2 regions of the Methylobacterium sp. UNC300MFChir4.1 genome follow, and region 1 is predicted to be linked to the other one. Evidence: riboswitches for the same ligand, from Rfam matches in the RefSeq annotation. Region 1 holds a riboswitch; the other holds the start of a gene.
What was found. A riboswitch is a leader RNA that binds a small molecule or an ion and turns the genes downstream of it on or off. The one in region 1 is predicted to bind thiamine pyrophosphate.

Region 1 (3,473 bases):
GGAAGCTCGAGAGCCAAGCCCGCCTCGGCGTAACGATAGCCTTCCGCGAACCGCTTCCTCAGCCTGCAGAATCGGCTGGCCCCGTGGCGCGCCTCCGCCCGTCCCGGACGGATTGCGGTGGCGCGCTCGTAGAGCTGCAGCACCCTGTCCTCCGGCTCGTCGAGGCGCTCCGCGTTCACCGCGGCCATCAGCAGGTTGAAATAGACCTCCTCGTCCCATCCGCCGAGATCGGCCCGCTTCAGGAAGCAGGCGAGCGCTTTCCGGTACTCGCCGGCGGCGTCGTAGGTGGTGCCGAGGTACATCGTGTACCGGGCGATCATGAAGGCGTCCGTCTCGACCGCTAGCGCCTTCTCGAGGACGGCGATATCCCGCGCGTCCGCCGTCGCGTCGCGGTGGCGGGCACCGTCGTCGCCCCGACGCATCGCGAGGGGGAGGATCGGTGTCTCTGTCACGCCGGGGCAGCTGAGGAATTCGTGCAGGACGCCCCGGTAACGCCAGTTCTCCCGGGTGCTGACCAGCTGGTTGCGCCAGTACCGCGTGTGCGCGTCGATGATCTCGAACCGATAGCCGGGCGCACGCAGCTTCGGCATCGTGAAGTCCGCCGGGATGATCAGCTCATCGTCGGCGTCGATGATCAATGCGTACTGCGCGTGACGCCGCGCGAGTTTCAAGGCCTCGTTCCGGTTGAAGGCGAAGTCGACCCAGGGGCGCTCGACCAGGGCACCCGGTATGTCCGCGAGCGCGGCACGGACGACATCCTGGGTTCCATCCGTCGAGCCGGTATCGACGACGATCCAATGATCGATGATCGGACGAACAGAATCGAGGCAACGCCGAATAACGTGGGCCTCGTCCTTCACGATCATGGACAAACAGATCGTCGATCCGCGATTCTTCATACCGAAGCCGTCCCATCGTGCGCTCACGTGTCGGATGCGCAGTCATGAACGCTCCTAGCATTGCCGGAATGCGCTGAAAAAACAAACATATCCTTCGGCAAAATTTGGATTAAATATCTGAAACTACATATAATCGGCCAGTTATATATAAATACTCCGGCTCACGGTCTTATGACTGCAAATACCCGCGACCGATAGACTGATCGAGCGGATCAGGAGACACCCGCCATCGGGCTGGCACGAGGCCCGAACGCCGTAGGTCATCGGCGCGGGCGTTGGGCCCGCAGCCGATCCCGTGGTGCAGGCCCGGGGGATCCCCACAGGCGCGCCTCGGCCAGACAGATCAGCGTCGATCTCCGGCCGCCTCAGCCCCTGAGCGTCATCGTGCTGCCGGAGATGCCGAAATCGCGCAGACGCCTGAGGAACGACATGCCCAGCAGGCTCGTCGACAGGAGCCCGCGCGGGATCACGACCGCATCGACGTCCCGGACCGTGATCGATCCGATCTGCACGATGGCGATCCGGATCGGCGCCACGCGGACCGTGCCGTTCGCGGTATTCCAGACGCGGGTGAAATCGGCCGGAGTGACCCGGATCCCGATCCGCGCGGCATCCTCCTCGGAGAACGCGCAGGCGCTCGCTCCCGTATCGACCATCATCGACAGCGAGCGGCCGTCCAGCAGCGCGTTGACGAAGAAGTGGCCGTTGCGCCCGGCCTGGAGAGCCACGCCGGCGGCGTCGACTGCGGGAACGGGCTCCGGCGGCGGCGTGACGGCGAGGGCCACCGGCGCCGACCTCATGCCGTCGCGCAGCTTCAAGGCGGCCGTGACACCGAGGAAGCCGAGCAGGCAGATCAATAGGATTGCGCGCACGCGAGTCCGCCCGTGACGTGGAGTGCCGGCGACCGGAGACGTTCCGGAATCCCGGTGATGAGATGCCAGACCGGTGAAGGGATGGTGCGCGATCGCGGTCGCCGCCGCGGCGCGCGCGCCGATTCCGCTACGCTTGGTGTCCAGATCGTCACCGGGATCCGCGGATTGTCGCGGGAACGACTGGATGCTCGCGGCGCGGGGTTGACCGGCAGCGGCCGGGGAGCCACATCTGCGTCTGTTCCAGGGAGATCCCCGGCAAGGGGCTGAGAAACCGCTGGCACGTCCGTCAGGACCTGCGGCGCGGAAATCCTTCGAACCTGATCCGGCTCATACCGGCGTAGGGATTGGACCGCGGCCGCCTGAAAGGCAGGCCACAGCTTCTCACCGAAGCGCACGGCCCGATCTCCGCGACGGCAATCCGCGGAGATGATTGTGCCCCTCGACCGACCCGCCTCACCGATCGGCCGCCGCCGCAACCCGGACGGCAGCGTCGCGCCGGCGACCCTTCCGGCGCGGACGGACGTCGCCGTGGTCGGCGGCGGGCTGATCGGGCTGTCGATCGCGTGGCGCCTCGCCCGGGCCGGCCGCGCCGTGACGGTGCTGGAGCGGGACACGATCGGGGCGGGCGCGAGCCTCGCGGCCACCGGCATGCTGGCCCCCGCCGCCGAGCACGAGCCAGGCTCCGATCCGCTGCTCCCTCTCGCCCTGGACTCGCTCCGGCTCTGGCCGGCGTTCCGCGACGCCCTGGAGGCCGAGTCCGGCCGCGCGATCGACTACCGCGCCGACGGCACCCTGGTGCTGGCGGTCGGCCGCGAGGAGGTCGAGCGCCTGCGCTTCCGCTACGACCTGCAGCGCCGCTCGGGGCTCGAGGCCACGTGGCTGCCGGGCAGCCAGGTGCGGCGCCTGGAGCCGGGCCTGCGCCCCTCCGTCACCGCCGGGATCCACTGTCCGCGCGACCATCAGGTCGATCCTCGCCTGGTCATGGACGCCCTCACCGAGGCCTGCCGCCGCGCCGGCGCGATCCTGGCGGAGCGGACCCCCGTCACCGCCCTCGACTGGTCGGGCGGCCGCGTGACCGGGATCCGCGCCAGTGACCGCGTCGTGTCGGCTGAGACCGTCATCCTTGCCTCCGGCGCCTGGAGCGGGGAGGGCGGCCTGCTGCCCGACGCGCTCGCCCTGCCGGTCCGCCCGCTGAAGGGCCAGTCCCTGGCCCTGCGCACCACCGCCCGGACCGGTACCCTGGCGCGGATGGTCTGGACCGAGCAGGTCCACATGGCGCCGAAGAGCGACGGCCAGCTCATCGTCGGCGCGACCGTCGAGGATTGCGGCTTTCGGCCCGGCGTCACCGCGGGCGGACTCTACGCCCTGCTGGAGGGCGCCCGCCGGGTGCTGCCCGGCATCGAGGAGATGGAGGTGGAGGCTGTGTGGAGCGGCTACCGACCGACCTCGGACGACGACGCGCCGATCCTCGACGCGATCGCCCCTGGCCTCGTCGCCGCCACCGGGCATCACCGCAACGGCTACCTGCTCGCCCCGGTCACCGCCGACGCGATCGCCGCGCTGGTGCTGCGCGGCGCGCTGCCGGAGGTGGCGCGTACCTTCACCCGCGCGCGCTTCGGCCAGCCGGGAGCGCTGAGGGCCTCGGCATGAAACTCCTGGTCAACGGTGAGCCGCGCGAGTGCGCGGTCGAGACGGTGGACGC
Region 2 (3,473 bases), on a different contig from region 1:
CATCTTCCAGGATCGGGATACGCGGATGTTCTGCGAGGCCGCGTCGGGCGCCTACGGGCCACCCGGCCGAAGGCGCCTGCGGCTGGATGCGACGGCACGGCAGGCTCTGGCGGCGCTCGGATACGTCCAGGCGGACCCGGCGGAGAACTTCGCGCGCCAAGTGGAGCTGGGATCGCCGCCCGACACGGGCATCGCCGCGGATCTGATGCTCGCGGCGCTGCACGATGCCTACGGCGCCCGCCCGGGCGACATTCTCGATATCGAGGCCCCGCACGGCGGAACGCCGGGGCGGGGCTGCGGCGCGCCCGAATCCTGAGCGGACCGGGCGTGCCGCCATCTCACTCGGCGGCGTCGACGTAGAGCTTGCCGCCCTCGGCCAGGAATTCCTGCGACTTCGCCCGCATGCCGGCCTCGGCCTCGGCCTTCGACATCGCGGGCGCCGCGCCCACGACCTCGCCGGCCTCCTCCATCGCCAGCACCTCGGCGCGCAGGTCCTGCGTGATCTTCATCGAGCAGAATTTCGGCCCGCACATCGAGCAGAAATGCGCGACCTTGTGGGCGTCCTTCGGCAGGGTCTCGTCGTGGAAGCGCCGGGCGGTATCCGGATCGAGGCCCAGGTTGAACTGGTCCTCCCAGCGGAAGTCGAACCGGGCGCGGCTGAGCGCGTCGTCCCGGAGCTGCGCGGCGGGATGCCCCTTGGCGAGGTCTGCGGCGTGGGCGGCGATCTTGTAGGTGATGACGCCGGTCTTCACGTCGTCCCGGTCCGGCAGGCCGAGATGCTCCTTCGGGGTGACGTAGCAGAGCATCGCGGTGCCGAACCAGCCGATCATGGCGGCGCCGATGCCCGAGGTGATGTGATCGTAGCCGGGGGCGATGTCGGTGGTCAGCGGGCCGAGGGTGTAGAACGGCGCCTCGCCGCACTCCTTCAGCTGCTTCTCCATGTTGACCTTGATCTTGTGCATCGGCACATGGCCGGGGCCCTCGATCATCACCTGGCAGCCCTTGTCCCAGGCGACCTTGGTCAGCTCGCCCAGCGTCTCCAGCTCGCCGAACTGCGCGGCGTCGTTGGCGTCGGCGATCGAGCCCGGGCGCAGGCCGTCGCCCAGCGAGAACGACACGTCGTAGGCCCGCATGATGTCGCAGATCTCGTCGAACCGCTCGTAGAGGAACGATTCCCGGTGCCCGGCGAGGCACCAGCGGGCCATGATCGAGCCGCCGCGCGAGACGATGCCGGTGACGCGCCGCGCGGTCAGCGGCACGTGGGCGAGGCGCACGCCGGCATGGATGGTGAAGTAGTCGATGCCCTGCTCGGCCTGCTCGATCAGCGTGTCCTTGAAGACCTCCCAGTCGAGCTTGAGCGGGTCGCCGCCGACCTTCTCCAGCGCCTGGTAGATCGGCACCGTGCCGATCGGGACCGGGCTGTTGCGGATGATCCACGAGCGGATGTTGTGGATGTTGCGGCCGGTGGACAGGTCCATGACCGTGTCGGCGCCCCAGCGGATCGACCAGACGAGCTTCTCGACCTCGTCGGCGGCCGAGGAGGTCACGGCGGAGTTGCCGATGTTGGCGTTGATCTTGACCAGGAAGTTCCGGCCGATCGCCATCGGCTCCAACTCGGTGTGGTTGATGTTGGCCGGGATGATCGCCCGGCCGCGGGCGATCTCGTCGCGCACGAATTCCGGGGTGATGAAGGGCGGGACCGAGGCCCCGAAGCTCTGGCCGTCCGCGAGCGCGGCCTCGGCGCCCGCGAGCATGGCCTCGCGGCAGACGTTCTCGCGATGGGCGACGTAGATCATCTCCTCGGTGATGATCCCCGCGCGGGCGAACTCGTACTGGGTCACCATCTGGCCCGGGGCCGCCTTGCGGATGGTCCGCTCGGCGGGGCAGGGGGCCACGAGCTTGTCGCCCGCGAATCCGTTATCCTCGGGCTTCACCGCGCGCGGCGCGACGGCCGCGTAACCGCGGGCCGCGACCCAGGGCTCGCGCACGCCGGGAAGGCCGGCGTTGAGGTCGATACGGGCATCGGTCTCGGTATAGGGGCCCGACGGGTCGTAGACCCGCACCGGCTCCTCCTTCGGATCGGAGAGGACGATCTCGCGATAGGGAACGCGGATGTCCGGCCGCCCGGCCGGGTTCGCGTACGCCTTGCGCGATCCGGTGACCGGACCCGTGGTCACGGTCTCGGGGCTGCCTTTCACGTCCTTCGGGAGAACGGGTGCGTTCATCGTGGGCCTCTCCTCGTGCTGGAGCGGTCCGGTCCACGCGATGGCCGAGATGAGATGAGGTCGCGCGAGATGCGACCGCAGGTTCCCGTCCCTCCGCCGGTATGAGCCGGATCAGGTTCAAGGGTCAGGGCAGCGTGCCCAATCTCAGCCCTCTTCAGGGCCCCCCTCGGAACGGTTCCAGACTCGGGCCCACGGACGGCTTTGTCAATGCTGACCGGCCGCCCTAGAAAACACATCCCCGAAACCGTTCGTCCGAACGCACGCGTTCTCCCGCACCCAATCACACCGCGATCGCACCGCAATGCGCCTCATCGCCGGCCTCCTGCTCGCCGCGCTCCTCGTCTGCGGGCTGGCCTGCGCCGCGCTCGCGCTCGGGCAGCGCCGGTTCCTCTATCCGGGCGCCTTCGGGCCGCAGAACCCGTGGACGATCCCGCCGGGCCTCGCGACGATCACGGTCGCGACCCCCGACGGCGAGACCCTGCACGGCCTGTGGCGGCCTCCGCGGCCGGGCTGCGGCGTCGTCGTGAGCTTCCACGGCAACGGCTCCCGCCCCGAGCCGCACGCGGCCCGCTTCGCCGCGGAGCCCTGGCGGGCGCGCGGCTGGGGCGTGCTCACTGTGGCCTATCGCGGCTATCCCGGCTCCACCGGCAGCCCCAGCGAGGACGGGCTGATCCGCGACGGGCTGGCGGCCGTCGAGGCCGCGCGGGCGCGGGCGCCCGACGCGCCGATCCTCCTCCACGGACACTCCCTCGGGGCCGCCGTGGCCGTGGCCGTCGCCGAACGGGTGCCGACGATCGGCCTGTACCTGGAGGCGCCGTTCGATTCGATGACCCACACCGTGCGGCTGCATGTCCCGCTAGCCCCGATCTGGCTCCTGCGCGACACGTACCGCTCGGACCTGCGCATCCGCGACGGGTCGGCGCCCGTGCTGATCGTGCAGGGCCGCGACGACACGGTGGTGCCGGCCAAGCTGGCGCGGAACCTCGCCCAGGCGGCCGGCCCGCGGGCGCGGATCGACGTGATCCCGGGGGACCACGTCTCTATCCTGGGGAGCCGGGATCGCGAGGCCGAGGCGCTGTTCGGACAGGGCGTCGGTCCGGCCTGCCCGCAGCCGGTGGACCAGCAGGGGTAGGAGAGGGAGGCTCGCGTGGTCGGACGGCGCTCGCAGCGCTGGAGCGCCGAGGATCCGGACGCGCCGGGCGTCCCGGGCCCGCCGGACCCGGTCTGCCCCCTCTGCGAGCGCCCGAT

Region 2: another riboswitch for thiamine pyrophosphate. It lies ahead of thiC (phosphomethylpyrimidine synthase ThiC); the one in region 1 lies ahead of thiO (glycine oxidase ThiO).

Annotation. Positions count from the first base shown of each region.
Region 1 covers NZ_FOCS01000010.1:169,834-173,306, reverse strand. Annotated here, with positions in the region: gene BMY19_RS15665 (glycosyltransferase) at 1-866, opposite strand, end outside; gene BMY19_RS15660 (retropepsin-like aspartic protease family protein) at 1,265-1,771, opposite strand; TPP riboswitch at 2,005-2,133, shown strand; gene thiO (glycine oxidase ThiO) at 2,198-3,421, shown strand; gene thiS (sulfur carrier protein ThiS) at 3,418-3,473, shown strand, end outside.
Region 2 covers NZ_FOCS01000001.1:593,347-596,819, forward strand. Annotated here, with positions in the region: gene BMY19_RS02850 (TY-Chap domain-containing protein) at 1-316, shown strand, start outside; gene thiC (phosphomethylpyrimidine synthase ThiC) at 339-2,225, opposite strand; TPP riboswitch at 2,297-2,402, opposite strand; gene BMY19_RS02860 (alpha/beta hydrolase) at 2,527-3,357, shown strand; gene BMY19_RS02865 (restriction endonuclease) at 3,373-3,473, shown strand, end outside.